One region of the Oryzomicrobium sp. genome, then DNA from elsewhere that is predicted to be linked to it. Evidence: predicted binding sites of a transcription regulator. Region 1 holds the regulator's gene; the other holds the start of a gene.
The links. Region 1 encodes FliA, which starts transcription of late flagellar genes. Its sites were predicted from a motif close to CTAAAGTTNNNNNNNNNNNNGCCGNTA; they were not measured.
Positions count from the first base shown of each region.

Region 2: V7Z98_RS16500 (VCBS repeat-containing protein) is a predicted target of FliA. The motif match lies at 5,474-5,500, and genes of this name have one in related genera.

Region 1 covers NZ_DAISLS010000012.1:23,248-38,656, reverse strand. Annotated here, with positions in the region: gene flgG (flagellar basal-body rod protein FlgG) at 1-276, opposite strand, end outside; gene flgF (flagellar basal-body rod protein FlgF) at 310-1,053, opposite strand; gene flgE (flagellar hook protein FlgE) at 1,107-2,447, opposite strand; gene V7Z98_RS12765 (flagellar hook assembly protein FlgD) at 2,518-3,201, opposite strand; gene flgC (flagellar basal body rod protein FlgC) at 3,238-3,645, opposite strand; gene flgB (flagellar basal body rod protein FlgB) at 3,681-4,097, opposite strand; gene flgA (flagellar basal body P-ring formation chaperone FlgA) at 4,312-5,007, shown strand; gene flgM (flagellar biosynthesis anti-sigma factor FlgM) at 5,179-5,490, shown strand; gene V7Z98_RS12740 (flagella synthesis protein FlgN) at 5,500-5,997, shown strand; gene motD (flagellar motor protein MotD) at 6,130-7,023, opposite strand; gene V7Z98_RS12730 (flagellar motor protein) at 7,028-7,768, opposite strand; gene V7Z98_RS12725 (RNA polymerase sigma factor FliA) at 7,761-8,510, opposite strand; gene V7Z98_RS12720 (MinD/ParA family ATP-binding protein) at 8,526-9,413, opposite strand; gene flhF (flagellar biosynthesis protein FlhF) at 9,406-10,923, opposite strand; gene flhA (flagellar biosynthesis protein FlhA) at 10,920-13,007, opposite strand; gene flhB (flagellar biosynthesis protein FlhB) at 13,000-14,166, opposite strand; gene V7Z98_RS12700 (chemotaxis protein CheA) at 14,357-15,409, opposite strand, start outside.
Region 2 covers NZ_DAISLS010000018.1:16,190-31,598, forward strand. Annotated here, with positions in the region: gene grpE (nucleotide exchange factor GrpE) at 1-489, opposite strand, end outside; gene V7Z98_RS16485 (serine/threonine-protein kinase) at 716-2,059, shown strand; gene V7Z98_RS16490 (hypothetical protein) at 2,311-2,532, shown strand; gene V7Z98_RS16495 (methyl-accepting chemotaxis protein) at 2,598-4,217, opposite strand; gene V7Z98_RS16500 (VCBS repeat-containing protein) at 4,329-5,444, opposite strand; gene hemH (ferrochelatase) at 5,620-6,732, opposite strand; gene hrcA (heat-inducible transcriptional repressor HrcA) at 6,815-7,843, opposite strand; gene V7Z98_RS16515 (NAD(+)/NADH kinase) at 8,000-8,944, shown strand; gene recN (DNA repair protein RecN) at 8,997-10,658, shown strand; gene fur (ferric iron uptake transcriptional regulator) at 10,737-11,198, opposite strand; gene V7Z98_RS16530 (outer membrane protein assembly factor BamE) at 11,441-11,926, shown strand; gene dapB (4-hydroxy-tetrahydrodipicolinate reductase) at 12,037-12,846, shown strand; gene carA (glutamine-hydrolyzing carbamoyl-phosphate synthase small subunit) at 13,068-14,240, shown strand; gene carB (carbamoyl-phosphate synthase large subunit) at 14,268-15,409, shown strand, end outside.

The sequences.
Region 1 (15,409 bases):
CGCGTTGCCGGTCTGCTGCAGGTTGCCCTGGGTGAAGACGCGGGCGGTGGAGACGGGGCGCACGCCAGTACCGATCTGCAGGCCGGAGGGAATCTGGGTCTGCTGGGACGACTGGGCGCCGGGCTGGCGGACGGTCTGGTAGAGCAGATCCTCGAACACCGCACGGGAGCGCTTGAAGCCGTTGGTGCTGACGTTGGCCAGGTTGTTGGAAATCACGTCCAGCTGGGTCTGCTGGGCATCCAGGCCGGTCCGTGCAATCCAGAGTGAGCGGATCATCGGTGCATTCTTCCTAGTTATTCATCGCGCCGGTCAGCTGGAGAGGCTGAGCAGCTGGTCAGCGCTGCGGGCATTGGTATCGGCTTTCTGCAACATCTGTACCTGCATCTCGAACTGCCGGGACAGGGAGATCAGGGTGACCATGCTGTCCACCACGTTCACGTTGCTCCCTTCCAGGGTTTCCGGCGCCAGACGCACGTTCGGGTCGGCATCGGCCGGCTGGCCGTTCTTCAGGCGGAAGAAACCGTCGGCGCCCCGCTCCAGGGTCGAGGGGTCCGGATTCACCAGCTTGATCTGGCTGACCGAGTCGGTCACGTTGGGCGTGCCGAACTGGGGCACCACCGATACCGTGCCGTCCGGGGCAACGGTCACCCGGTTGTCCGGCGGTACCGCGATCGGGCCGCTGGGGGAGAGCACCGGATAGCCGTCCGGCGTCTGCAACTGGCCGTTGGCGCTGACCTGCAGGTTGCCGGCCCGGGTATAGACCTCCTGGCCGTTGGGCGCCTGGACAGCGATCCAACCCTGGCCCTGCACGGCCACGTCAAGGGCGCGGCCGGTGTAGCTGAGGGTGCCCTGATCGAACACGTCCTTGACCGAGGCATCCACCACGAAGGCCCGGGTCGGCATCCCTTCGCCCTGCACCTGTACGGCACGGAACTGGTGATCCTGGCTGCGGTAGCCCACGGTGGATGCGTTCGCCAGGTTGTTGGCCACGCCGGCCTGCCGCAGGAAGGCATGCTTGGCGCCGCTCATGGCCGTGTAGATGAGGCGATCCATGGAATCCGGTCAGGTCAGTGAGGTTGGCTACGGGTTACAGGTCAGAACGGCGATCAGCGCAGGTTGACCAGGGTGTTCATGATCGAATCCTGGGTCTTGATGGTCTGGGCGTTGGCCTGGTAGTTGCGCTGCTGAGTGATCATGGCCACCAGTTCGCCGGTCAGGTCCACGTTCGATTCTTCGATCGAGTTGGACTGGAGCACCCCCATGCTGCCGGTGTTGGGGGTACCAATGGCCGGCTGGCCGGAGGCGGACGTCTGGGCCCACTGGTTGTTACCCAGGCTGGTGAGGCCGTTGGGGTTCTGGAAGTTGGCCATCACCACCTGGGCCAGGTTGCGGGCCTGGCCGTTGCTGTAGCGCCCCTGGACGATGCCGTCGGCACCCACCGACAGGCCCACCAGGCGGCCCGAGCTGTAGCCATCAGAGGTAACGGTATTGGTACCGCTGGTGCTGCCGTACTGGGTCGTGCCGGTAAAGTCGAGGCCGAACACCAGGGGAGTGGTCGCACCGTTGGGCTTGTTCACTCCGGCGGCGGTCAGGTCAGCCGTGATACCGGCCAAGTTCACGCTCACCCCCGTAATCGGCATGGCGGTAGTGAGCTTGCCGTTGGTGTCGAAATTGAGGGTGATGGGGTTGCCGGCACCGGCCCCCAGGTCCACGTTGGAGAACTGGGTACCATCCACGTTGGCATAGACCTGCCACTGCCCGGGGGTCGCCGTCTGCCGGAAGTAGTAGGTCATGGTGTGGGAATTACCCAGGGAATCGTAAATTTGGGCTGGAGTCGAGTAGGTGTACGACGTGGCGCTGACGGTCGCCAGGCCGTTGGTCGGCCCCGGGGACACGGTGGGAGCCCAGGCGGTGCTCGGCACGAGGGAGCGGGAATCCAGGTTCACCACCGCCTGAACGCCCTTGAAGCCGGTGCCGGTACTGGCGCCGGTGGCCACCGGCGCCAGGTCGGTGGCGCTGATCTGGATTTCCTGGGGCGTGGTGGCGGCGATGTTGCCGGTGGCATCGGCCAGGTAGCCGGTCAGTTTGTAGCCCTGGTCGTTGACGATGTAGTTGCTGTTGTCGAGGTGGAACTGGCCGTTGCGGGTGTAGGTGATGGCCCCGTTCTGGCTCATGCGGAAGAAGCCGTTGCCGTTGATCGAGATGTCCAGGGGGTTGTTGGTGGTGGTGATGTTGCCCTGGGTGAACTGCTGGACCACCGCCGCCAGCGAGGTGCCGATGCCCACCTGCATCGCGCCGCCCCCGTTGAGGGCGTTGGCATAGACGTCGGCGAAGTGGGCGTTTGCCGCCTTGAAGCCGACCGTGCTCGCGTTGGCAACGTTGTTGCCGATCACATCCAGCGCCTTGGACGAGGCGGCGAGTCCACTCAAGCCTTGTTGGAATGCCATGTTCTAACTCCTGACTGATCGTTTTTACCGGGCTGCCGGCGCTTTTTGCCGGTCTGGATGGACGGCGGGCTTAGAGAATCTGGCGGACGTCGGAGAACGACACCTGCTGGGAGCCCAGATCCAGGTTGAATCCGGTACTGGTACGAACCAATGCAGTTACCGTGCCAAGTTGCAGCGCAGTGGCCTTGACGGCACTGCCGCTCTTGGAGGCCGTCACGTCGAAGGTGTAGCTGCCCTGGGGCAGCGCCGTGCCGTCGGCGCCCTTGCCGTCCCAGATGAAGGCGAAGCTGCCGGCGCTGTTGGCACCCAGCTCCTCGGTCGCCACGACCTGGCCGGTGGAATCCTTGATGTTGACCACCACCTTGTCGGCGGCGCTGCCCAGCTCGATCCCCGCCAGGCCACCGTTCTCGCCGAGCGCCAGGGTGTTGCCGCTGGTCAGCACGTTCTTGCCGAGCAGGGCGGCGCTCTGCACCCCCTGGGCATCCGTGAAGGCCGACATCATCTGCGCCATGGTGGTGTTGAGCTTCTCGATGCCGCTGACGGTGTTGATCTGAGCCAACTGGGACGTCATCTGGGCGTTGTCCATGGGGTTGAGCGGATCCTGGTTCTGCAGCTGGGTGGTGAGCAGCTTGAGGAACGTGGTCTGCATGTCGGAAGCGGTCGTGCTGGAACCGGACGACTTGGACCCGGACGAACTCGACGAGCCGCTTTTGTACGCAGCCAGGGGATCAGTGGAGGACTGGACGGTGGACATGGTGGTCTCCTACGTAACAGGGTATGGATGCGCGGCTTACTGGCCGAGATTGAGAGTGCGCATCAGCAGAGTCTTGGCGGTATTCATGACTTCCGCGTTGGTCTGGTAGGACCGGGAGGCGGAAATCATGTTGGTCATTTCCTCGACCACGTCCACGTTGGGCATGGTCACGTAGCCGTCGGCGTTGGCCGCCGGGCTGCGGGGGTCGTAGATCAGGCGGCCCGGGGCGGCGCTTTCCACCACCTGCTGCACCTTGACCCCCATGGAGGCCTGGGTGGAGCCCATCGGCACCGCTTCGAACACCACCTGCTTGGCCCGGTAGGGCTGGCCGTTGGCCGAGACCATGGAGTCGGCGTTGGCCAGGTTGCTGGCCACGGTGTTCAGGCGCATGGACTGGGCGGTCAAGGCGCTGCCGGCGATATTGAAGACGCTCAACATGCTCATGGTGATTATTCCTGTTCGTTGGCGGGCGCCGAAGGTCAGCCGTTGTTGCTCTGGATCGCCGACTGCATGGTGCGGAACTGGCCGGAGATGAAGGTCACGGCAGCTTCGTAGTGCAGGGCGTTGTCGGTGAAGGAGGCCCGTTCGGTGTCCATGTCCACCGTGTTGCCGTCCACGCTCGACTGCACGTCGCGGCGGTAGAGCACCGGGAAGGGCGACGGGCTGCCGGTGCCGGACAGGTGGCGAGTGTTGGTGCGGGCCAGATCGACGCCGCTATCCTGGCTCTTGCCGGCCACCGCATCGGCGAACACCGACTGGAAATCGATGTCACGGGCCTTGTAGTTGGGGGTGTCCGCGTTGGCGATGTTGGCCGCCAGGATCTGCTGGCGCTGGGAGCGCACGCCGAGCGCCTGGCGCTGGACGTTGATGAGCTGATCGAGTTTGCTGGCCACCACGGGAAACCTCGCTGGAGAAGACTGGCTTTTCCTTAGCGGATTTCATGCCAACTCCCTTCTTGCTCCGCCAGCCCCGGGAAACGCCGTGCAGGGCCGGGGTCACGGCCCGGGCGATGCCGCCGGCGCCGCTCCTATCCATGCCATCCGGCAAGTTTTGCCGGGGGCCCGCCCCTGGGGCACAATAGCCCTGCCCCGCCACTCCGATGCCGATCCCATGCCTCGTCTGCTCGCCCCGCTGCTCGTCTTCCTGTTAACCCTGGCATCCCTGCCGGGACATGCCCAGGGCAACGGGGTGGAGGCCGTGGTGTACAACGCGGTGGACCGCTTCCTGGCAACCCAGACCCAGGGGTTGCCCGGCCGGGTCAGCAGCAGCATCGGCACCCTGGACCCGCGTACCCAGCTCACCCCCTGCCCTGCCGTCGAGGCTTTCCTGCCCAACGGCGCCCGGCTGTGGGGGCGCTCCACCGTGGGCGTGCGCTGCAACGCGCCGGCCGGCTGGACCGTGTTCGTGCCGGTCACCGTCAGCGTGATGGGCAATTACCTGGTATCGGCCCGCCCCCTGGCCCCCAACCAGCCCCTCCAGGCCGCCGACGTGGCCCTGGCCAGCGGCGACCTGGCCACCCTGCCGGCCGGGGTAGTCACCGATACCGGGCAACTAGTGGGCAAAAGCCTGCGCAACGCCATCGCCGCCGGCCAGCCGATCCGGGCCGACCAGTTGATCGCACCGCTGGTGGTGCGCCAGGGCCAACCAGTCAAGCTGGTGTCCCAGGGGGCCGGCTTCTCGGTGAGCGCCGAGGGCACCGCCCTGTCGAACGCAGCAGAAGGCCAACCCGCCCAGGTGCGCACAGCCAATGGCCAGACCGTCAGCGGCACCGCCCGTGCCGGCGGGATCGTCGAAGTCAGCTTTTAACGCCCCGTTCCCGCCCGCTGTGGGTGAAATCGGCTACAATTCAAGCGGATGCATCTGCTTGATGCCCGGGCCCGGCAATGCGATTTGCAAAACGGCATAACAAAGGGCCTCAAGTTTCTCGCCGTTGTGCCGATAGAAGGATTTGCTAGGAAACTATTTCAGAGGCCCATCGTGAAAATCTCACCCTCTGCCACCCCACCGGCCAGTACCACCGGCAGCTACGCTGCCGGCGACGCGCGCGTCCGGCAGCAAACCCGTACCGAGGAAGCGCCGTCCGGCGAGGATGTGCGCGTCAGCCTGTCCCGCAGTGAAGAGGCCGCCAGCAGCGACAGCCCCTTCGACGCCGGCCGGGTGGCCGCCATCCGCCAGGCCATCAGCGAAGGCCGCTTCTCCATCAATTCCGGCGCCATTGCTGATCGCCTGCTCGCCACCGCGCGGGAACTGGTCCAGGGCAGCCCGGAACGGGCCGGCCGTCAGGCCTGATCAGTCCGAATGGCTACTGCCACGCCTCCCGCAGCCGCCACACCAGGTGAATTCGCTACCCTGCTGAGTCAGGAGGAGTCGGCCATCGGCCAGTTCGTCACCTTGCTGCAACAGGAGCAGGCCGCCCTCACCGCCGGCCAGGTCGACAGTCTGGACGCCCTGGTGGCCGCCAAGACCCCCCTGGTCCAGCAACTCAACCGCATCGCCGATGAACGCCGCTACCTGCTCCAGGTCGCCGGCTTCACCAATGACCGCGCCGGTTTCCACGGTTACCTGGAAGCTCACGGTACCGCGGAGATGCGCGCCGCCTGGGAACGCCTGCAATCCCTCGCCCACCAGGCCCAGGAATTGAATGGGCTCAACGGCCAGTTGATCTCCCAACGTCTGCAGGGGGCCAGCGGCGCCCTCCAGGTGCTCCTCCAGCGGCACCAGGCCGGTAGCGGTGTCTATGGTCCCGACGGCCAGAAGCAGGCCGGCACCGGCAGCCGCCTGATCGACTCGGTCTGAATTCGATCTGAACGGCGGCAGCGCAAGCGACCGGCGGCGATACTAGATGCCCCAACGGAAACGCCCTCTTGCGAGGGCGTTGTCATTTGCGCTGCTCCCCGGGGCCTACGACCGCCCCGGATTCTCTCGATTTCAGCGCCCCGGTTGTCCCCCTCCTCCGCCCAGGGCGGCCCCCACCGCCGAAGCGGCGGCAGGCGAAGTGGCCACACCGCCACGGCCTGCCGCGGCAGCGGCCTGGGGCTGCTCCGGTGGCGGTGCCAGGGGAGGCGCCTCCGGTTCGAGCGGGATGGCCGACTCGATCAGGATCGAGACGCGTCGGTTGCGCGCCCGGCCTTCTAGGCTGTCATTGCTTTCCACCGGCCGGTGCTCGCCGTAGCCGATGGCGGTGAGGCGCTGCGGCGACACTCCGGCATCGACGAACAGGCGCAGCACCGTGGTGGCCCGCACCGCCGACAGTTCCCAGTTGGAGGGGTACTGGGAGGTGCGGATGGGCACGTTGTCGGTATGCCCCTCGATCACGATGGGGAATTCGGTGGGCGCCAGCACCTCGCCGACCATGCGCAGGGCCTGGACCGAGGTCGTTTCCAGCTGGGCCTGGCCGGGCGAGAAGAGGACGCTGTCGGCGATCTCGATGGTCACGCCCTTGTCGGTTTCCACCAGGCGCACCTTGCCCTGGCGCACCAGGGGGGCCAACACGCGAAAGATGTCCTGGGCCACATTGCGCATCTTCTCGCGCTGGGCCTGGCGACGCGCCTCGCTCTTGGGGTCCTGCTGCACCACGATCTGCTTGACCGCCGCATTAGGCGTGGTAACCACCTGCATCTGCCCGGCCCCGACGATCTGCACGTTGCGGAAGGCCGACACCAGGGAATCGGACAACACCCGGTACTTGCCTTCGTTCACCGAGGAAATGGCGTACATCACCACGAAGAAGGCGAACAGCAGGGTGATGAAGTCGGCGTAGGAGACGAGCCAGCGCTCCAGGTTCTCGTGCTCGTCCTCGTGGCCGCGCCGACGCTTCGCCATGAAATCAGCCCAGGTAGCCGCGCATGCGGCCTTCGATGATGCGCGGGTTGTCGCCGTTGGCGATGCCCACCAGGCCGTCCACGAACATTTCCCGGGCGGTGACCAGGCGGCCCGCGTAGGCCAGCAGCTTCTTGGACATGGGGATCAGCACCAGGTTGGCCAGCCCCACGCCGTAGATGGTGGCGACGAAGGCCACGGCGATGCCCGCCCCCAGCTTGGAGGGATCGGTCAGGTTTTCCATGACGTGGATGAGGCCCATAACCGCGCCAAGGATGCCGATGGTGGGCGAATAACCGCCGGCGGATTCCCACACCTTGGCGGCCTGCTTGAGATCGCTCTCGTAGGCGCCGATCTCCACCTCGAGCACTTCCCGCAGGCGTTCCGGCTCCGCGCCATCCACCAGCAATTGCAGACCCTTGCGGTAAAAGGGATCGGTCTGGGCGGCAATGAAACCTTCCAGCGCCAGCAGGCCCTCGCGGCGGGAAATCTGGCTCCAATTGGCCACCTGGTCGATCAGTCGCTTGGTTTCCACCTGGGGCGGCAGGACCACCCACTTGAGCATGCGCAGGGCGCGGGTGAAGGTGGCCGACGGGCTTTGCAGCAGGATGGCCCCGAGCGTGCCGCCGATCACGATGACAAAGGCGGTGGGCTGCAACAGGGAGCCGATGTGCCCCCCCTCGAAAATCTGTCCTCCGACGATGGCAGTGAGGCCCACCACCAGGCCGATCAGGCTGATCTTATCCATGACGCCCCTTCTTGGTCTTCTTCACTTTTCCCTCCTCGCCCAACACCCGGGCGCGCAGCCGGGCGATGGCCTGGCTGTGCAGCTGGCAGACCCGGGATTCGGTCACGCCGAGGACTTCGCCGATCTCGCGCAGGTTGAGCTCTTCTTCGTAGTACAGGGCCATCACCAGTTTTTCGCGCTCGGGCAGAGCATCGATCCCTGCCACCAGCGTCTGGCGCAGCCCCTGATCCTCCAGCCGGCGCAAGGGATCATCGTCTTCGCTGCCGGCATGGCGGTCGAGAAACGATTCGCCCTCTTCGTCGGAGAAATCCTCGAAATAGAGAATCTGGTGACCCCGGGCGTCGAGCAGCAGACGCTGGTAGTCCGCCAGAGGCATTTCCAGGGAATCGGCCAGTTCCTGCTCGGTAGGCGGGCGGCCATTGGCATGCTCGAGCCGATGCACCGCCTGCTCCACGCGCCGCAGCTCGCGCCGCAGCCCCCGGGGCAACCAGTCGTTTTCGCGCAAGCCGTCCAGCATTGCACCGCGGATGCGCTGGGTGGCGTAGGTCTCGAACTGGGCGCCCATGCCGCTTTCGAAGCGGGTCATGGCGTCCAGCAGACCGATCATGCCATTCTGGACCAGGTCATCCACCAACACGCTGGCCGGCAAGCGCGCCATCAGGTGATGGGCGATGCGTTTGACGAGCGGGGCGTAATGCTGGATCAGCTGCTCCCTATCAAGCTGTCCGGCAGGGGTATACATCGGCTCTGGTACTGGCTATCCGGCAAGGACAGCGGTTGGCGTTATTTGTTGGCTCAAGTGTAACAGCTGTTGGGTGAACTGTCCGAGTCCCCCCGGCCCCTGAGAATCGGCCACTGGCCAGGACATCAGGTCGGCCGCCAGCATCCTGAGAGCATAGGACACCGGGCTATCCGGATAGGCGGCGATCACCGGCTGGGCCAACCGCACCGCCCGGCGCAGGGCCTCGTCGTGGGGCAGGGTCGCGGCCAGGTCCACCCGCACACCGAGCCGGCTGGCCGCCACCTGGGCCATGTTATCGAAAATGGCGGCAGCTTCCTCGGGCAGGCGGATGTTGTTGAGTAGCACCCGGAAGTGGCGCCGGCCGTAGGACTGGCTGAGGCGCTTGATCAGGGCATAGGCCTCGGTGATGGCCGCGGTGTCGCCCGACACCACCACCAGGGTCTCGCCCGCCGCCAGCCCCAGGGGGGAAACGCCGGACGGGGTTGGGGCGCCGTCCACCAGGATCACGTCCACCGGCCGATCGATACCCGCCAAGGTGTCGGCCAGGGCCCGCTGTTGGGCCGGCGTGGCGGCGGCCATGGCGCGCATCGCCTGGGCCACCGGCAGCAGGGTCACCCCCGGCGCCACCGGCAGCAACGCCTCGGCCAGGGTACAGCGGCCGCGCAGCACATCGAGCAGATCGGCCCGGGGCATGGCGCCGAACAAGGCGGCTACCGATTTTTCGCCGTTCTCGTCGAGGATCAGCACCTCCTGGCCCTGGCGCCCCAGGGTGGCGGCCAACTGGGCCAGGACGACGCTGCGGCCAACGCCGGTGCGGCCGGCGATGCAATTGACCACCCGCACCGTTTCCTGGCCGAAGATGCGGCGCAGCCCCGCCGCCTGGTCGGCATAGAACTCAGCCATGGCTGCCTCCGGAACTGGGCAGGCCGGCATTGGCCATTACCAGGGTCGGTTCGAGCCCTGCGTAACGGTGGGGCGAATCGCCGGGCACGTCGCGGAAGGCGCGGTGCAGCAGGTAGGTGCGGTTGGGCAGGTGCAGGTCTTCCGGCACCCGCTGGCCGTTGGAAACGTAGTGCAGCGACAGGCCATGGCGGATCACCGTGTCCAGGGCCGAGGCCAGGCTGGCCGCCTCGTCCACCTTGGTCAGGATGCACCCGGCCAGACCGTCGCCGGGCTGGTCGCCCCGGTAGGCGCGGATCACGTCGTCCAGGGTGTCGCCCTTGCTGGTGGCGGACAGCAACAGCAGGCGGCGCACGCTACCGCCGGAAACCAGCATGGCGATCTGCTCCTGGACGTGCTTGTCCTTCTGGCTCATGCCCATGGTGTCGATCAGCACCATGTGCTTGTGGGACAGCTCGGCCAGGGTCTGGCGCAGGTCGGAAGCGTCGCGCACCAGGTGCACCGACACCCCCAGGATACGGCCGTAGATGCGCAGTTGCTCGTGGGCGCCGATCCGGTAGCCGTCGGTGGTCACCAGGGCCACCTTGGCGGCGCCGTGGCGCACCACGCAGCGGGCCGCCAGCTTGGCGGTGGTGGTGGTCTTGCCCACGCCGGTGGGGCCGACCAGGGCATAGACGCCGCCCTGCTCGATGATGTCGGCGTCCGAAGCCAGGGTCATCAGGGAACGGTCCGCCGCCCCTTTCACCCAGATCATGGCCTGGGCCGCATCCAGCCCTTCGGGCAGGCCGGAGAGCAGCTCCCGGGCGAATCCGGGCGAAAACCCGGCATCGAGCAACTGGGCCAGGACCTGGGTCTTGCCCGGCTCGTGGCGCCCCGTCTCGGCCCAGCTGAAGCCAGCCAGGTGCTGTTCCACCACCTTGCGCAGGGCTCGCAGTTCGTCCATCACCGCCTGGGAAACGCCTGGCTCCTCGGCGCGTGGTAGGGGCTCGGGGCGAAGGGAACGGCGGGGTTCCGCGGCGATGGCCGCAGGCCGCTCCATGGCCGGCGGCGCCATCGGAGGCACAGGCGGCGGAACAATGCCGCGGGGCGCGGCCACCTCCTGCCGCACCTGGCGAAACGGGGCATAGCCGGCCTCGGCAGCGGGGCGCGGCAAGGGGGCGGGACGCTGTTCCGGCGGCGGAGCCATGCCGCCGGCCAGGTCGGCCAGGGGCATCGGCGTCGGACGGACCGGCGCCTGGGCAGCGGCAGCGCGCGCCGCGCTCAGACTGACGGAATAATCGTCGCCGTCGTCGCTGCGGGCGGCAGGCAGCCGGGGAGCGACCGGCACCGGCCCCTGCTCGTCGCGGGACGGGCCGGGGGCGATGGCCGCCATGTCCCGGGCGGCGACCGCCATGATCTCGACACCGCCGGCCACGCCCCGGTTGGACAGGATGATGGCGTCGGCGCCCAGGGTCTCCTTGACCTTGCGCAGCGCCTCCCGGGCGTTGACGGCGATGAATTTCTTGACGTTCATGACCTACCTCCGATGATCGAGGTCACTTTGATGATCTTCGTTTCGGGTACTTCCGCGTGGGCAATCACCTTGAGCTGGGGCACCGAACGACGGAGGAAGCGGGACAACAGTGCGCGGATGCTGCCGGGAACCAGCAGCACCGCCGGCAGGCCGAGCTCTTCCTGGCGCTGCGCCGCTGCAGCGGTTTCGCGCACCAGGGTGTCAGCCAGGCCCGGTTCGATGGTGGCGCCGTCGCCGGAGCCGGACACGGCCTGGACCAGGATGCGCTCCAGCTGGGGATCCAGGGCCATGACCTGCATGTCGGCGTTGCCCGGATAGAGCTGCTGGATGATGGCACGCCCCATGGATTGGCGCACCTGGGCGGTGAGAGCCTCGGCGTCGGCATTGCGCGGCGCATGCTCGGCCAGGGTCTCGAGGATGGTGCGCATGTCGCGGATGGCAATGCCCTCTTCGAGCAGGTTCTGCAGCACCTTTTGCAGGGTTCCCAAGGGGATGAGCTTGGGCACCAGGTCTTCGGTGAGCTTGGGGGCTTCCTTGCCGACGTAATCCACCAGGGCCTGTGTCTCCTGGCGGCCGAGCAACTCGGCGGCATGGGACATGATCAGGTGGTTGAGGTGGGTCGCCACCACGGTGCTGGAATCGACGACGGTGTAGCCAAAGGCCTGGGCCTGGTCCTTGAGGGCGGCCTCGACCCACACCGCCGGCAGACCGAAGGCCGGGTCGATGGTCTTGTTGCCGCTGATCTCGGCGGCCACCCGGCCCGGGTTGATGGCCAGGAACTGGCCCGGATAGGCGTCCCCGCCGCCGATCTCCACCCCCTTGAGCTGGATACGGTAGGCGTTGGGCTTGAGTTCCAGGTTGTCGCGGATGTGCACCGAGGGGACCAGGAAGCCGATTTCCTGGGCGAATTTCTTGCGGATGCCGCGGATGCGCTTGAGCAGCTCGCCGTCCTGGTTCTTGTCCACCAGCGGGATCAGGCGGTAACCCACTTCCAGGCCGAGCACGTCCACCGGCAGCACGTCGCTCCAGCTGGCCTCCTGGGCTTCCTGGGGCGGTTTGGCCTGGACTGGCACCGGTTTGGCCTTGGCCACCTCGGTGGTTTTCTTCGACAGATGCCACGAGTAGTAGCCCAGGGTGCCGGCAAAGAGCAGGAAGACCAGGTTGGGCATGCCCGGGATGATCCCCAGGCCGCCGACGATCACCGCCGTCACGCCCATCACCCGGCTATTGGAGAGGAGCTGGCTGAGGAACTGCTGGGCGATCGGCTCGTTGTCGCCGACCCGGGTCACCACCATGCCGGCGGCGATCGAGATCATCAGGGCGGGAATCTGGGCCACTAGCCCGTCGCCGATGGTCAGCAGCACGTACTGCTTGGCGGCGGTGGCGGCATCCATGTTGTGCTGGAGCACGCCGATGACCAAGCCACCGACCACGTTGATGAGCATGATGACGATACCGGCCACCGCGTCGCCGCGCACGAACTTGGACGAACCGTCCATGGAGCCGTAGAAGTCGGCCTCGGTGGCGATCTCTGTGCGGCGCTTGCGTGCCTCGTCCTCGCCGATCAGGCCGGCGTTGAGGTCGGCGTCGATGGCCATCTGCTTGCCGGGCATGGCATCGAGGGTGAAGCGGGCCGACACTTCGGCCACCCGGCCGGCGCCCTTGGTGACCACCACGAAGTTGATCACCACCAGGATGAGGAAGACGATCAGGCCGATGGCGTAATTGCCGCCCACCAGAAAGTGGCCGAAGGCCTCGATCACCTTGCCGGCGGCATCCGGCCCTTCGTGGCCGTGCAGCAGCACCACCCGGGTGGAGGCCACGTTGAGCGACAGGCGCAGCAGGGTGGTGACCAGCAGCAGGGTCGGGAAGACCGAGAAGTCCAGGGGCTTCTGGGTGTTGATGGCGGCCAGCAGGACGATGATCGACAGGGCGATGTTGAAGGTGAACAACACGTCCAGGGCGAAGGCGGGCAGCGGCAGCACCATCATCGCCAGGATCATCAGAATGAGGATCGGCCCCGCCAGCTGCTGGGGCGAGAGGCGGCTGAACAAGCCGCGCAGGACGGCGCTGGCTTCAGCCATTCAGCGCTCCCGCCAGCGCAGGCTCTTCAGGCGCCGGAGGCACCAGTTCGGGCGGCACCGGCAGATCCCGGGGCGGCACCGGATAGTCGCCCCCCTCGCTGCGGTAGCGGCGCAGCTGGTAGACGTAGGCCAGCACCTCGGCCACGGCGGTATACAGGTCGCCGGGGATTTCCGCCTCCAGCTCCACATGCTTGTACAGGGCCCGGGCCAGGGGCGGAGCTTCGAGGAACGGCACGCCGTTCTCGGCGCCGATCTCGCGGATCTTCAGGGCCAGCACGCCCAGACCCTTGGCCACTACCTTGGGGGCCTTCATGCCGGCCTGGTAGGCCAGGGCCACGGCGAAGTGGGTGGGGTTGGTGACGATCACGTCGGCCTTGGGAATTGCGGACATCATGCGTTTGCGCGCAGCTTCGCGCATCAGCTGGCGGATGCGGCCCTTGACCTCGGGGCTACCCTCCATCTCCTTCATTTCCTGCTTGACCTCTTCCTTGGTCATCTTCAGCTTGTCATAGTACTGCCACAGCTGGAAGGGCACGTCCGCCGCCACGATCAGGACCATGGCCGAGGCAATCACCAGGAAGCTCCAGGCCATCAGGTGGCCGGCGTCGGCCAGGCCGGATTCCAGGGGCTGGGACGCCAGGCCGAGCAACTGGTCGATCTCGCGCCAGATCACCCAGATCGCCACACCGCCCACCAGGCCCGCCTTGACCACGGCCTTGAGCAGTTCCACCAGGCCGTTCCAGGAAAAGATGCGCCCGATTCCGTTCATCGGGTTGAGGCGATTGAACCGGGGCGAGAAGGCCTGGGCCGAGAAATGCCAAGCGTTGAGGAAAACCGGGGAGGCAAGGGCGGCAACGATCAGCACCAGGAACAGGGGCCACAGGGCGAACACCGCATCGGTGGCCACATCAGCCAGACGCATCACCAGGACGTTGGAATCGGTGGCGAGCTGGCGGTCCCAGGCGAAACCCTTCTTGAACACCCGGAGCATGCGATCCACGAAATAGCCGCCCAGGGTCCACATCACGGCGGCGCCGGCGATAAGGACGAGAAAAGCGCCCAGTTCGCGAGACTGGGGAACCTGGCCCTCTTCCCGGGCCTTTTCGAGCCGTCTGCCTGTTGGCTGCTCTGTTCGTTCGAGATCGCTGTCTTCAGCCATACCGGGTGCGCTTTACGTTGGCCGTATTATAGAAAAATCCAGAAAAATTAAATAGCTAACCAATTCATTTTCATGTCGTTTTTAAAGTTTTCCAGCCTGTCAAGCCTGCAACTCAATCCCGACGCGATACCGTAGAAATGAAAAAGCGGGGCGTGAGCCCCGCTTTTTCATCCGGCAGTGGTGAGCCCGGTCAGTGCACTTCCAGGGCGCGCAGGCTGCGGCTGTCGGAATCGAGGTGCTGCCCCATGTCCGCCAGCAGTTCCTTCATGTCCAGAATCAGCACGATCTGGCCGTTGGACAGGGTGGTGACCCCGGCCACGCCGCGGGGGCGGAAATCCTCGAGGGACTTGATCACCGCGTCGTCGCGGCCGGCAAAGTTGTCCACGCCGAGGATGAAGCTCTTTTCCGCAGTCTGCATCAGCACGCCGTAATCGGCCGGACGCTCCTGGGGCCAGCCCAGCAGCTTGGCCAGGGATACCACGGGCAGGATCTCGCCGCGCACCACCAGGGTTTCCTTGCCGCCCACCTCCTGGATCTTGCTGCGATCCACCGGCAGGATTTCGCGGACCAGCGAGAGCGGCAGGGCGAACGGCTGGTCGCCGAGCAGCACCAGCAGCACCGGCAGGATCGCCAGGGTGAGCGGCAGGGAGATGATGAACACCGACCCCTTGCTCGGCTCGGAGCGGATTTCGACCGAACCGTTGAGCTTCTGGATGTTGGTCTTGACCACGTCCATGCCCACGCCCCGGCCGGACACGTCGGAGGCCTGGGTCTTGGTCGAGAAGCCGGGCAGGAAGATCAGGTTGAGGCTCTGGCGCTCGTCCAGGGTGTTGGCCTCTTCCTCGGAGATCAGGCCCTTTTCCACCGCCTTGGCGCGGATGCGCTCGGCGCTCATGCCGCGGCCGTCGTCGGCGATGATCAGCAGGATGTGGTCGCCCTCCTGGCGCGCTTCCAGGCGCACCAGGCTCTTAGCCGGCTTGCCGGCGGCGGCCCGCTCTTCCGGGCCTTCCACGCCGTGGTCCACGGCGTTGCGGATGAGGTGGATGAGGGGGTCGGCCAGATCCTCGATCATGGTCTTGTCCACCTCGGTTTCCTCGCCGGCCAGCACCAGCTCCACGTCCTTGCCCAGTTGGCGGGCCAGGTCCCGGGCAATGCGCGGGTACTTCTGGAAGAGGCGGCCGATGGGCTGCATGCGGGTCTTCATCACCGCGTTCTGCAGGTCGGACACCAGCAGGTCGAGCTG
Region 2 (15,409 bases), on a different contig from region 1:
GGTGTTCGGCTCCTGGTCGGCGGGCACCATGCCCACGGCCTGGTGGCGGTGCGGGTCGAATTTTTCGCCCACCGGGTTCACCTCGGTCACGCCGGCCTTGTCGAAGGCGCTGACCAGCTGCTTGAGGGTCAGCTCCACGCCGGACGCCAGGTTTTCCAGGCTGGCGTTGGCGCCGTTGGCGGCGATGGCCGCTTCCAGGCTGTCCTTCACCGCCACCAGGTCGAGGGAGAATTTCTCCACGGCGAACTTGCCGGCCTTGAGCACTTCCTCGGCGGAGCGGCGGCGGATGTTGTCGGCTTCGGCCACGGCGCGCAGCCAGGCGTCCTGCTTGGCGGCCAGTTCGGTTTCGAGCTCGGCCACCCGGGCGACCAGGGCGGCCGGGTCCAGGGGCTGGGCGGCAGCCTCGGGGGCGGCGCCGGCGGCGTCCACGGCGGAGGAGGAGGTGTCGGCCGCCTGTTGCGGGTCCTGGGGCAGGGGAGTCTCGGACATGGTGCGGTTTCTCCAGACGTCTGAAATGAACAATTGCACTTAGATGGGGCGTCGGCGCTGCCTTTCAAGCCCCGGGCCGGAAAAAAACGGTGGGGCTTCTGCTAGCATGGCCCCTTCTCCCATTTCCCCCATCCACCCATCGCCGCCGGGCCGTCCCGGTGCGTTACGAGGCGCAATCACCGTGGCAGGCGCAGCCAGACAGCCAAAGAATATCGGTCGCTACGAAGTGCTCCGCGAACTGGGCAAGGGGGCCACCGCTACCGTCTACCTGGCCCGGGACCCGCAGGACGGCCGGGAGGTGGCGATCAAGTACGTGCGCTTCGGCGCCAACGGCGGCGCGGCCCTATCCCGCCGGCTGCTCAAGCTGTTCAAGACCGAGCACGGGGTCGGCCAGCGCCTCGACCATCCCAACATCGTCAAGATCTACGAGGCGGTGGTGGACACCGACGGCCCCACGCCCCTGGCCTACCTGGTGATGGAGTTCGTGGACGGCGCGGCCCTGGACCAGCACATCCACATCGACCGGCTGCTGCCCTTCCACAAGGTGGTGGGGCTGATCTTCAAGTGCTGCCTGGCCCTGGACCACGCTGCCCGGCACGGGGTGGTGCATCGGGACATCAAGCCGGCCAACATCTTGATCGACAAAGAGGGCAACCCGAAGATCACCGACTTCGGCCTGGCCCTCAACCTGCAAAAGAACAAGGACCGGGATTCCACCTTCGTCATGGGGGTGGGCTCCCCCGCCTACATGTCGCCGGAGCAGGTCAAGGGCTACCCGCTCAACCACAAGACCGACCTGTATTCCCTGGGCGTGCTGCTCTTCCAGCTGCTCACCGGGCGCCTGCCCTTCCGCGCCGACAACCCGGCCTCCCTGGTCTACAAGATCGTGAACATGGAGCCGCCCTCGGTGTGCGCCCTCAATCCGGCGATTCCCGCCGGCATGGACCCGATCCTCAAGAAGGCTCTGGAAAAAGACCTCTACAACCGCTACCGCAGCGGCGCCGATTTCGCCAAGGACCTGTCCACGGTGCGCTACCAGATCGTGGACGACGAGGACGACGTGGCCGAGCGCGACCGGCGGCGTTTCGCCGCCTTGCGCGGCCTGTCCTTCTTCCGCCGCTTCGAGGACGTGGAGCTGTGGGAAATCCTGCGCATCTCGACCTGGCAGGAGGTGCCGGCCAAGATCGCCCTGATCCGGGAGCTGACCCTGGACAAGACCTTCGGCGTGGTCGTCTCCGGCCAGGTGGAAGTGTCGTACCAGGGGCGCAGCCTGGCCCGCCTGGGCAGCGGCGAGGTGGTGGGCGAAATGGCCTACCTGGACCCGGAGCAGGGGCCCCGCAGCGCCACGGTGGTGACCCTGGAGCCGACGGTCTTCCTCGAAATCAGCCCGGCGGCCATGGCGCTTTCCTCCGACGAATTGCAGGAGCGCTTCCACCGCACCATCACCGGCATCCTGATCGGCCGGCTGCGCCAGGCCAACAAGTCCCTGGCCAAGCTCGGCGCGGCGGCGGTGCCCGGCAGCGCTCCCGTTCCCAAGGCCCCGCCGGGGGGCTTGGCCCTGCTCGACTGATCGACCGAGGTGTGCGGCGGCGCACCGGAAGTGCCCCGCTGCCTTCCGCCGTCGAGCCCAATCGCCGTTGCGCCGTCACGCCGCCATAAGGCTGTAACACCGGAGCAAAACAATGCCGCTAGAGTTTTCCGGCGGCATTTCCGTTGCCGAGGCACCGCGCCGCGGCCCTCCGGATTGCCACACTGGGTCGACCCGGGCGGGCCGGCCATTTCCACGTCGTTCCCACGTCGCCGAGGTCGCCTGTTCCTCCCATGCAAACGCCGATCCGCCGCAAGGGCAAGCTGGCCTTTCTCGCCATTCTCTGGCTGGCGGTGTTTCTGCTCGCCCTGGTCCTGAGTCTGGCCCTCGACCTGGCGGAGCAGGCCCTGCCTCTGAACCCGGTAGTCCGCACCGGGGTGTCCACGGGGATCATCGTGCTGACCTTGAACCTGTTCCTGGTGCCCAGGCTGCGCGCCCTGTTCGGCGAGAGGTAACGGCGAGGGGGGAAAAGCGAAGGGCGCCCGCGGGCGCCCTTCGTCGTTTTGGCCGACGGTCCGGATCAGGTGCGGAAGCGGCCCACCGCGCCTTGCAGCGAATCGGCCAGCCCTTCCAGGGCCTGGGCGGCCTGGGCGGTTTCTTCCACGGCGCCGTTGTTCTCCTCGGCCATGGCGGCGATGGCGGCGATGTTCTCCGCCACTTCACCGCTGACCCGGCGCTGCTGCTCGGTGGCGGCGGCAATGGCATCCAGGCCGTGGCCCACTTCGGTGACCGAGCCGTTGGTGGCCTGGAGGATGCCGGCGACACCTTCCACCGAGTTCTGGCTGGCCGCCAGGTTGGTCAGGCCGGATTCGATGGCGGTGCGCACCTGGACCGACTGGGCCGACAGGCTGTCGGTGATGGCGTCGATCTCACTGGCCGAACGGGACGACTTCTCGGCCAGCTTGCGCACCTCGTCGGCCACCACGGCGAAGCCGCGGCCGGCCTCGCCGGCCCGGGCGGCCTCGATGGCGGCGTTGAGCGCCAGCAGGTTGGTCTGCTCGGCAATGTCCTTCACCTCCTGGGTCATGCGGGTGATGGCCTCGGTGCTGCGCACGAACTCGGTGACGGTGTCGGCCATGGTGCGCACGTTGTGCTCCACGCCCTTCATTTCGCCGAGCAGCTGGTTCAGGCTGCGGTTGCCTTCCTCGGCCCGGGCCAGGCTCTCCTGGGATTGCTGCTGGACGTGGCCGGCGCTCTGGGAAATGGACGAGATGCTTTCCACCAGTTGGTCCACCGCGCTGGCGGCATGGACCGACTGCTCGTTCTGGCGGTGGGAACTGGCCGCCACCCGGCCGGCCGAGTTGGAGAGATCGTGGGCCTTGGCGGACACCTGGGCGGCGGAGGTGCTGACCTGGCGCACCAGCCCGGCGAAGTTTTCCATGAGCTGGTTGAAGACCCCGGCGGCCTCGCCGATCTCGTCCTTGCCCTTGACCCGCAGACGGCGGGTCAGGTCGCCGTCGCCCTCGGCGATGTCGCGCAGGCCCCGGGTGAGCTGGCCGATCGGCTCGGTGACGAAGTGGCGGGTGAACAGGTAGATCACCACCAGCAGGCCGAGCACCACGGCCACGGCGGTGGCGGCGATCTTGACGCCGAAGGTGTTGACCGCCGCATCCACGTCGGAAAGGGAGACCTTCATGCTGACCACGCCGAGCACGGTGCCCTCGGGCACCTGGTGGCACATGATGCAGTTCTTGCCCAGGTAGTTGGTGGAGGCCAGGGTCGGGTTCACCACCCGCAAGTAGCGGCCGTCGCCGTCGTCGCCCACGGCGACGAAGGGCTTGCCGCTGCCCATCACCTGCTTCTCGACCTCATCGAGGGGGCGGGTGGATTTTGTGTCGGGGCCGAACACCTTGGAGACGGCGTCGCCGCGGATCACGTGCAGGTCCTTGATCACCGAGAGCTGCTTGATCTGGTCGAGAAAGACCTCGCGCTGGGCCACGGTGCCGGTGATCATCATGCCGGTCAGGCCGGCCATGGTCATTTCGTGAATGCTCTTGGCGAAGCCTTCCGCCTGGTTGACTGCGGTTTCGCGGGTGACGGCGGTTTCCCACACGATCATTCCGCTCCAGGCGGCCACCAGCACTAGCCAGATGGCCGCGGTGAGACGGACCCAGATGCTCCAATCGGCAATACGCTTCATGACACCCGTTACCTCCCTTGGGCTCGCCCTTGTCGGGGCGGCCTTGTTTTAGTAGGCCGGTGGGACGGATCGGGCCTTGTCCCCCGGCATGGGCGCGCTGCCCGTTTTGGCTCAGGCGGCGACGTCAACCTGTTGAATTGTGCCAGCCGCTCCCGACTCGTGCAAAAACACGCCGGTGGCCCGGATCTGGGCCTGGAGCTGATTGTTCTTGTCCTTGAGGGAAAACGGGGTGGCCTGGCCGGTCACCGACAGGGCGCCGATCCCTTGCTCGGCCAGGGTTTTGAACACCGGGCCGTCGGGCCCCAGGGTCCAGGTGCCGAGGTGCGCGAAGGCCGGGTCGGCCTCGTCGATCCAGCCGTTTCCGTCGGTATCCAAGGCCGCCAGTTCGGTGAAGCCGTCGCCGGTGCTGGGGCCGAAAAGCTCCCGGCCGTCGTTCACCTTGCCGTCGCCGTTGCGGTCGAACACGAGGAAGCCGCTGCCGCTGGAGACGAACGGCAGGCTCCCTTTCTGTCCGTCGCCGTACAGGTCGAAATCGATGCGCAGATCGGAGAGCTGGGCGGCCTGCCCGTTGAAGTTGAGCACCAGCGGGTCCCGCAGCTTGGCGTCCCCCAGACGCAGGCGGGCGTTGTAGGTGGCCTGGAACTCCCGGCTCATGGTCAGGTTGGCGCTGAAGTTGATTTCCTGGCCGTCGGCGGTGCGCACCGTGCCTTGGGCGGAGAACGAGGTGGTCTCGCTCTCGTAGACGCTTTCCGAGTAGTCGTACTCCACGCCGTAGCCCTGTTTCGGCGCGGCTTGCTCCGGCGGCGGCGCCTGGGAGGCGGCTGCCTGGGCGCTGGGGGGCAGGGCGGCGGCCTTGAGGTCGCCCAGTTCCCGGGTGCCGACCAGGTGGATCGTCTCGCCGGTGAGCATTTCCACCACGGCCTTGAGGATGCGCAGGCGCGGGTCCAGGTTCTCGTCGTCGGAAAGGTCGATGCCGGATGAGACGGACGAGGCGCTTTGCCCGGAGGCCTCCTTGGCGGACTTGGCCGCGTTGTCCTTTGCCTGGTCATGCTTCAGGGCGTCCAGCGCCGCGCTGGAAATATTCACCCGCGGCTGGGCGCCCTGGCTGCCGTCGGAAAAGTCGGGGCGCTGGTCGCCGATCCAGGCGCGCAGGTTCTCGCTGACATTGTGGCGGCTTTGGGAGGCATGGCTGGAGCGTTGCTCCAGCTGGGTCTGGGTAATGTGCATGGGGAGCTCCGCGAAGGCTACCCCTGTATTAACGGCACCAGCGGCCAAGGCTGAACCGTGCCGCAAACCCTTTATTGGCGCGGGTTTCCAGATGGCATGCCTGGAAACCCGCGCCAGTGCTTGTTCTTCGCGGATGATATTTGGAACGCCGCGCCCCTGGCGGCGTTCCGGCCGGTCAGGCCTTGGCGCCGAGGAGGCGCGCCCGTGCCACCGATTCGGCCAGGCCCTGATCGTCCCGGGGTGTCCGGGTAGGCCAGCCTGCCAGTTGGGCCTCGGCCAGGTCGGCCAGGGCGGCGATCCAGTCGGGTCGCTCGTTGAGGCAGGGCAGGTAGTGGAAGACCTGGCCGCCGGCATTGAGGAAGTCGGCCTTCACCTCCTGGGCGATCTCCTCCAGGGTCTCCAGGCAGTCGGCGACGAAGCCCGGGCACAGCACGTCCACCCGGACGACCCCTTCCTTGGGCAGGGCGGCCAGGGTCGGGGCAGTGTAGGGCTGGAGCCATTCGGCCTTGCCGAAGCGGGACTGAAAGGTGGTCAGCGCCTGATGCTCGGGCAGGTCCAGGGCCCGGGCCAGCAGCCGGGCGGTCTTGTGGCACTCGCAGTGGTAGGGGTCGCCCAGGTCTAGGGAGCGCCGCGGCACGCCGTGAAAGCTCATCACCAACCGGTAGGTCTTGTCATTGGCGGCGGGCTTGCCGTGGGCCTGCCAGTGCTCGCGCACGCTGGCGGCCAGGGCGGCGATATAGCCCGGGTCGTCGGCAAAGCTGCGCTGGCTGCGGACCTCGGGCTGGTTGCGCAGGCCGGCGAGCCACTGGCCGGCCTGGTCGAGCACGGTGGCGGTGGTGCTGGCCGAATACTGGGGGTAGGCGGGCAGCAGCAGGATGCGGGTGTGGTTGTCGGCTTTCAGCCGGTCGAGCACCTCGGGCAGGGCCGGGCTACCGTAGCGCATCGCCCAGGTGACGGTGACCCGGTGGCCCCGCTCGCCGAGCAGGCCCTGGAGCAGTTTGGCCTGGCGCTCGGTGTGCACCTTGAGGGGCGAGCCTTCCGGGGTCCAGATGGTGGCGTACTTGGCGGCGGAGTGCTTGGGCCGGGTGTTGAGGATGATGCCGTTGAGGATCGGCCACCACACCGCCGTGGGGATTTCCACCACCCGGGGGTCGGAGAGGAATTCCTTGAGATAGCGGCGCACCGCTTCGGGAGTGGGGGAGTCGGGTGAGCCGAGGTTGACCAGCACCACGGCGGTCTGAGGCGGGGTGCCGTGCTGGAACGGCGGTTCGGGCTGGAAGCGGGGCATGGGTCCTGAGACGGTGTGTCGCTGTCGCGTTGTTCTTGTGGGGCGCCGGGGGGAGGTTTGGACCCACCGCCCCGGCGCGGGATCAGGCCGTGGCCTGGTAGGTGAGGGCGGAGGAGAGCAGTCGGGCGGTGATGTCCACGATCGGGATGACCCGCTCGTAGGCCATGCGGGTCGGGCCGATCACCCCCACCGAGCCGATCACTTGGCCGTTGGCCTCGTAGGGGGCGGTGACCACGCTGCACTCGTCCAGGGGGGCGATGCCCGATTCGTTGCCGATGTAGATCTGCACCCCGTCGGCCTTGTTCGACAGGTCGAGCAGGCGCACCAGTCCGGTCTTGTGCTCGAACAGGTCGAACAGTTCGCGCAGGCGGCGCACGTTGGACGACAGGTCGTCCACGTCGAGCAGGTTGCGCTCGCCTGAGATCACGTAGCGATCGCCGCTCTCGTGCATGGCCTGGTCGCCCACCGCCAGCACCGCGCTCATCAGCGCCTGGAGATCGCTCTTCAGCTCGCGCAGTTCGGCGTCGAGGCGGTTGCGCACCTGGTCGAAATCCAGGCCGGCGCAGTGCTGGTTGAAGTAGTTGGCGGCGGTGACCAGTTCCGCCGGGGTGTAGGCGGCCTCGGTGAACAGGATGCGGTTCTGCACCTCGCCGTCGGCGGTGACCAGGATCAGCAGGATGCGTTTTTCCGACAGGGCGAGGAATTCGATCTGCTTGATGCGCGGCGCCTGGCGGCGCGGCGCCACCACCACCCCGGCGAAGTGAGACAGGTCGGAGAGGATGCGCGAGGCCGAGGCCAGCAGCTGCTGGGGCTGGCTCGGGTCGAGCTGGTGCTCCAGGACGGCGATCTGCCCTTTTTCCAGGGGGCGCACGGTGAGCAGGGAATCGACGAACAGCCGGTAGCCCCGGGGCGTCGGTATCCGGCCGGCGGAGGTGTGGGGGCTGGCGACGAAGCCGGCCTCCTCCAGGTCGGCCATCACGTTGCGGACCGTGGCGGGGGACAGGTCGAGGCCGGAATACCGGGACAGGGCGCGGGAGCCGATGGGCTCGCCTTCGGCGATGTACCGTTCGACCAGGGTCTTGAGTAGGATGCGGGCGCGTTCGTCGAGCATGGCCTGCTATGTTACCGAAAAGGATCAAAACGAAAATGCCGGCGCCGCGGAGCGCGATGCCCCCGGCGCCGCCCGGAGCGGCACCCGGGCCGGGCACGGACAGTGCCAGCACGGGGGAAGCCCGGCGCCGGCATGGTTTTGTGGTTTAATTTTGCCATGCCACAGTCGTTCAGTACTCCCCGCACCATCGCCCTCATCGGCCGGTACCACAGCCCCGAGGTGGCCGACACCCTGCTGGCCCTCGCCCAGGCGCTGTCCGACCGGGGCGTCAAGGTTCTGGTGGAAGCCGATACCGCCGACAACATCGCCGGCTTCGGCGCCGCCAGCGGCCATGGCTTGGCCAACCACCACACCCTGGGCGGCCTGGCGGCCTTCGACGCAGTGGATTTCACGGTGATCGGCTACCGGGCCGACGTGGCCATCGTCGTCGGCGGCGACGGCACCATGCTCAACGCCGCCCGCCAGCTGGCCCGCTACCGGGTGCCCCTGGTGGGGGTGAACCAGGGCCGGCTCGGCTTCATGACCGACATCGCCCGTTCCGACATGCTTTCGTGCCTGGACGACCTGCTCGAAGGGCGCTTCATCCCGGAAAGCCGGCTGCTGCTCGGCGGCGAGGTGGTGCGCGGCGGCGAGGTGGTGGCCGCCAACGTGGCGCTCAACGACGTGGTGGTGGACAAGGGGGCCATCTCCCGGCTCATCGAATTCGAGTTGTTCATCGACGGCGAGTTCATTTACAGCCTGCGCGCCGACGGCCTGATCGTCTCCACCCCCACCGGCTCCACCGCCTACTCCCTGTCGGCCAACGGGCCGATCCTGCACCCCACCCTGGGCGGCATCGCCCTGGTGCCCCTGTGCCCCCATGCCCTGACCAACCGGCCGATCACCATCCCGGAAACCAAGGCCATCGAAATCCGCATCCTCTCCGCCGACGACTCCCGGGTGCACTTCGACGGCCAGGTCACCCAGACCCTGTGCCGCTACGACAGCGTGCGCCTGTTCCGCTCCGAGCACAGCGTCTGCTTCCTGCACCCGCCGGGCTACAGCTACTTCGCCATGCTGCGCCAGAAGCTGCAGTGGAGCGAAAAGCCCAAGGGCACCTGACCCCGGCTGCTTCTCCGACCACTCCTCACTTTACTGCGCCTCCTCGCCCCTTATGCTGCAGCGCCTGACCATCCGCGATTTCGTCATCGTCGACCGCCTCGAACTGGAGTTCGCCCAGGGGTTCGGCGCTTTCACCGGGGAAACCGGGGCCGGCAAGTCGATCCTGGTGGATGCCCTCGCCTTCGTCCTTGGCGAGCGGGCCGACAGCGGCCTGGTGCGCGCCGGCGCCGCCCGGGCCGAGGTGACGGCGGCTTTCGACGTCGCCGCCCTGCCCGGCGTGGGCGAGTGGTTGGCGGAGCAGGACCTGGCTGCCCCCGAGGACGGCGAGCTGCTGCTGCGCCGGGTGCTCGAAGCCGGCGGCCGCTCCCGGGCCTACATCAACGGCAGTCCGGCCACCTTGCAGCAATTGAAGGCGGTGGCCGAGGACCTGGTGGACATCCACGGCCAGCACGCCCATCAATCCCTGCTGCGCGGTGACGCCCAGCGCGCCCTGCTCGACGGCCAGGCCGGCCTGCGCGACGACGTGCGCGCCGTGGGCGAGGCCTGGCGCGCCTGGCAGGAGGCCCGGATGCTGTTCGACGAGGCCGAGCGCAACGGCGCCCAACTGGCCGAAGAGCGGGAGCGCCTGGCCTGGGAGGTGCAGGAACTGGAATCCCTGGGACTGGCCGGCGACGAATGGGAAAGCCTCAACCTGGAGCACAAGCGCTTGGCCCACGCCGCCAGCCTGATCGACGGGGCGCGCTATTCCCTGAACGTGCTGACCGACGCCGAGGGCGCCTGCGAGGAACAGCTGGACGGGGCCCTCACCCGGCTGGACGACCTGAGCAGCTTCGACCCGGGCCTTGCCGCGGTGGCCGAACTGCTGCGCTCGGCCCAAACCGAACTGGTGGAGGCGGTTTCGGAACTACGCCGCTACGCCGACCGGGTCGAGCTCGATCCGGACCGGCTGGCGGAAGCCGAGCGGCGCATCGACGCCGTGCTGTCCTGCGCCCGCAAGTACCGGGAAACCCCGGAAACCCTGCCGGCTCGCCTGGAATCGGCCCGCCAGCGCCTCGCCCAGCTGGGGGAGGCTTCGGACCTGGAAGCCCTGGCGGCCCGGGTGGCGGCGGCCGAATCCCGCTACCGCGGCCTGGCCCAGGCGTTGTCCAAGAAGCGCGCCAAGGCGGCGGAAGCCCTGGGTAAGGAGGTCTCGGCGGTGATGCAGGAACTGGCCCTGTCCGGTGGCAAGTTCCAGATCGGGCTGGTGCCTCTCGAAGACGGCAGCGCCCATGGCCTGGAGCAGGTGGAATTCCGCATCGCCGGCCTGTCCGGCAGTGCCGCCAAGCCCCTGGCCAAGGTGGCCTCCGGCGGCGAACTGTCGCGCATCAGCCTGGCCATCCAGGTGGTCACCACCCGCCAGGCCAAGGTACCCACCCTGGTCTTCGACGAGGTGGACGTGGGCATCGGCGGCGGCGTGGCCGAGGTGGTGGGGCGCCTGCTGCACCGCCTGGGCCAGGACCGGCAGGTGCTGTGCGTCACCCACCTGCCCCAGGTGGCGGCCCGGGCTGATCACCAGTGGCAGGTGGCCAAATCCCAGAAGGGCGGCGAGGTGCTCAGCCGGGTGCTGTCCCTGGACGCTCCGGGCCGGGTCGAGGAAATCGCCCGGATGCTGGGCGGGGTGGAGATCACCGCCACCACCCGGCGCCACGCCGAGGAGATGCTGGCGGCGGGGTGAGGGCGGTCCGGCCGAGACAAAAGAAAAACGCCGCAGCAATGCGGCGTTTTTTCATGGGGAGGCGCGGTGGGCGGCAGGCTATTCGGTGCCGCGCTGGAACTTCTCGTCCTCGGCTTGCTTGCCCGGACAGTCGGGCTTGGTGCATTCCACGTACAGATACAGGGCGTGGTCCTGGAGCGCGTAGCCGCGTTCCGCGGCGATCTTCTGCTGGCGGCGCTCGATTTCCTCGTCGAAGAATTCCTCGACCTTGCCGCAGTTCACGCACACCAGGTGGTCGTGGTGGCGCCCGGCGTTCAGCTCGAACACCGCCTTGCCGGATTCGAAATGGTGGCGCTCCAGAATGCCGGCCTGCTCGAACTGGGTCAGCACCCGGTAGACCGTGGCCAGGCCGATATCCATGTCCTCGGCGATGAGCAGGCGGTATACGTCCTCGGCGGTCAGGTGGCGCACGCTGCTCTTCTCGAACAGTTCGAGAATCTTCATGCGCGGGAAGGTTGCCTTGAGGCCGATGCTCTTGAGGCTCTGGGACGAGGAATTCATGGGCAATCTCGGGGGGAGTGATTTCAGAGTGGGGGAGCAGGGACGGCCGGTTTGCCGGCGGGCGGACCGTCAGGGGGCGGACGCGGACGTGGCGCGTTCTCCTTTTGGGCTATGATATACCGTTTCGGTGCCCCGGGAAAAAGCCGGGTGCCAGTGTTTTCGGGTGATTCCGGGCGATTCGGGCGAAAAACGCCAGTTCCTTCCGGAGTGCCGCCACCTTTTTTCGCCATATCAGGTCTTTCATGTCCCGACTCGTGCTTTGCGGTCTGTGCGCCGTTTCCGTCGCTCTGGCAGCCTGCTCTCCGCCCAAGCTGATCAACGAATACAAGATCGACGTGCAGCAGGGCAATGCCCTGACCCAGGACCAGGTCGCCCAATTGCGCCCCGGGCTGACCAAGGATCAGGTGCGCTATGTGCTGGGCACGCCCCTGCTTTCCGATGCCTTCCACGCCGACCGCTGGGACTACGTGTACCGCATGCAGAAAGGCGGCGCCAAGGAAGTGGATGCCCGCCGCCTGACCGTCTATTTCCAGGACGGCAAGCTGGCCCGGGTGGCTGGCGACGTGGTGGCCAAGAACGCCCAGGGCGAGGCTGCCGGACTGGACACGCCTGAGGAGAAGACCCGGGTGATCGATCTCGGTTCCCTGCCCGCCGACGGTAAACCCCTGCCGCCGGCCGAGGGTGAGCGCGGCTTCTTCGGCCGCATGCTGGAAAAGATCGGCCTGTAAGGCCCCGGGCCGGAGGCGCGCCTGAGCCGTCGGGCGCAGCCCCCCTTATCCCCCATTACCGGGCCGGAGCCGCTGCTGGAACTCCGGCCTTTCGTTTCAAAGGATCAGCCATGACCAACCGTCTCAACATCGCCGTGGCCGGCGCTTCCGGCCGCATGGGCAAGATGCTCATCGAAGCCACCCTCAACGACGGCGAGGCCGTCCTCACTGCCGCCCTGGACCGGGCCGGCAGCTCGGGCGTCGGCAAGAATGCCGGCGAGCTGGTGGGCCTGACCTCCGACGTGGTGGTGACCTCCGACCTGCGCGCGGGCCTGGCCCGCTCCGGCTGCCTGATCGACTTCACCCGCCCCGAGGGCACCCTGGAGCACCTGGCCCTGTGCCGCGAGCTGGGCGTGGCCATGGTGATCGGTACCACCGGCTTCGATGAGGCGGGCAAGGCGGCCATCGCCGAGGCGGCCAAGGACATCCCCATCGTCTTCGCGCCGAACATGGCCGTGGGCGTGAACGTGGTTTTCAAGCTGCTCGAAACCGCCGCCCGCATCCTCAACCAGGGCTACGACATCGAGATCGTCGAGGCCCACCACCGCCACAAGGTGGACGCCCCGTCCGGCACCGCCCTGCGCATGGGCGAGGTGGTGGCCGCCGGCGTCGGCCGCGATCTCAAGGAGTGCGCCATCTACGGCCGCGAGGGCGTCACCGGCGAGCGCGACCCGTCCACCATCGGCTTTGCCACGGTGCGCGGCGGCGACATCGTTGGCGACCACGTGGTGATGTTCTGCGGCACCGGTGAGCGCGTCGAGATTGCCCACAAAGCCGGCAGCCGCATGCCCTATGCCCTGGGCTCGCTGCGCGCCGCCCGTTTCCTGGCGTCGCGCCAGAACGGCCTGTACGACATGCAGGACGTGCTCGGCCTGCGCTGAGCGGGCCCGCCCGCCGAGGGCGCCCACCGACGCACGGAAATGGTGCGCTGGCCCGGTCCGGAAATGCCCGGGGAAGGATGGGGCAAAGGGCTCGTGGCGCCTGCGGATTTGCCCGGGGAGGGGGTGATCCGCTATAATAGAAGGGTTTAGCAAATTCAATCGCCGAGGCGGGAGGGACCACCAGTCCGTCCCGCTTCGCGTATCTAGTTCTGGAGTTTTTCGTGTCGCCCTCCACGACCCAAGCTGCCTCCCCCCTGCTTCCCCCCTATCCGCCCGCCGTCCTGGTGCTGGCCGACGGCACCGTGTTCCGCGGCTACTCCATCGGCGCCGAAGGTTCCACCTCCGGCGAGGTGGTCTTCAACACTGCACTCACCGGCTATCAGGAAATCCTCACCGATCCGTCCTACTGCCGCCAGATCGTCACCCTGACCTATCCGCATATCGGCAACGTCGGCTGTAACGCCGGGGATTTCGAGTCCCGCGCTAACTTCGCTGCCGGCCTGGTGATCCGCGATCTGCCGGTGCGTGCCGAGAACTGGCGCCTCGAAGAGACCCTGCCCGACTACCTGAAGAAGCATGGCATCGTTGCCATCGCCGGCATCGATACCCGCAAGCTGACCCGCATCCTGCGCGAGAAGGGTGCCCAGGCCGGCGCCGTCGTCGCCGGGGTGGCCGACGAGGCCCGCGCCCTGGCGGAAGCCAAGGCCTTCCCGGGTCTGGCCGGCATGGACTTGGCCAAGGTGGTGTCGGTGGAGTCGTCCTACGAGTGGAACGAGGGCGAATGGACCCTCAAGGGCTTCAGCGCTCCCGCCGCGCCGCGCTTCAACGTGGTGGCCTACGACTTCGGCATCAAGCGCAACATCCTGCGCATGCTGGCGTCCCGGGGCTGCAAGGTCACCGTGGTGCCGGCCCAGACCCCGGCTTCCGAGGTGTTCAAGCTCAACCCGGACGGCGTGTTCCTGTCCAACGGCCCCGGCGATCCGGAGCCCTGCGACTACGCCATTACCGCCATTCAGGAAATCCTGGCCAAGCGCATCCCCACCTACGGCATCTGCCTGGGCCACCAGCTGCTCGGCCTGGCCTCCGGCGCCAAGACCATGAAGATGAAGTTCGGCCACCACGGCGCGAACCATCCGGTCAAGGACGTGGAGACCGGCCAGGTGCTGATCACCAGCCAAAACCACGGTTTCGCCGTGGATGGCGATACCCTGCCGGCCAACGTCAAGGTGACCCACGTCTCCCTGTTCGACGGCTCCCTGCAAGGCATCGCCCGCACCGACGTGCCGGCCTTCTCGTTCCAGGGACACCCTGAGGCGAGCCCGGGCCCCCACGACGTGGCCTACCTTTTCGACCGCTTCGTGCGGATGATGGAAGAACACCAAGCGGCCCGCTAAGGCGCCGCGAGCAGACAAGGCGTACCCATGCCGAAGCGTACAGACATCAAGAGCATCCTCATCATCGGCGCCGGCCCGATCGTCATCGGCCAGGCGTGCGAATTCGACTACTCCGGCGCCCAGGCCTGCAAGGCCCTGCGGCAGGAGGGCTACAAGGTCATCCTGGTGAACTCCAACCCGGCCACCATCATGACCGACCCGGAGATGGCCGACGTCACCTACATCGAGCCGATCACCTGGCAGGTGGTGGCCAAGATCATCGAGAAAGAGCGTCCCGACGCCCTGCTGCCCACCATGGGCGGCCAGACTGCGCTCAACTGCGCCCTCGACCTGGCCAAGCACGGCGTGCTGGACAAGTTCGGCGTGGAAATGATCGGTGCCTCCAAGGAAGCCATCGACAAGGCCGAGGACCGGGAGAAGTTCAAGGCCGCCATGACCAAGATCGGTCTCGGCTCCGCCCGTTCCGCCGTGGCCCACTCCATGGAAGAGGCCTACCAGGTCCAGGCGATGATCGGCTTCCCGGCCATCATCCGCCCGTCCTTCACCCTGGGTGGCACCGGCGGCGGCATCGCCTACAACATGGAAGAGTTCGAGACCATCTGCAAGCGCGGCCTCGAAGCTTCCCCCACCAGCGAACTGCTGATCGAGGAATCCCTGATTGGCTGGAAAGAGTTCGAGATGGAGGTGGTGCGCGACCACAAGGACAACTGCATCATCGTCTGCGCCATCGAAAACCTGGACCCGATGGGGGTGCACACCGGCGACTCGATCACCGTCGCCCCGGCCCAGACCCTGACGGACAAGGAATACCAGATCATGCGTAACGCCTCGATCGCGGTGCTGCGCGAGATCGGGGTGGATACGGGTGGTTCCAACGTCCAGTTCTCGATCAGCCCGTTCGACGGCCGCATGATCGTCATCGAGATGAACCCCCGGGTGTCCCGTTCCTCGGCCCTGGCGTCCAAGGCCACCGGCTTCCCCATCGCCAAGGTGGCGGCCAAGCTGGCCGTCGGCTACACCCTGGACGAGCTGGCCAACGAGATCACCGGCGGCAAGACCCCGGCCTCGTTCGAGCCCTCGATCGACTACGTGGTCACCAAGGTGCCCCGTTTCGCCTTCGAGAAGTTCCCCACCGCCGATTCCCGCCTGACCACCCAGATGAAGTCGGT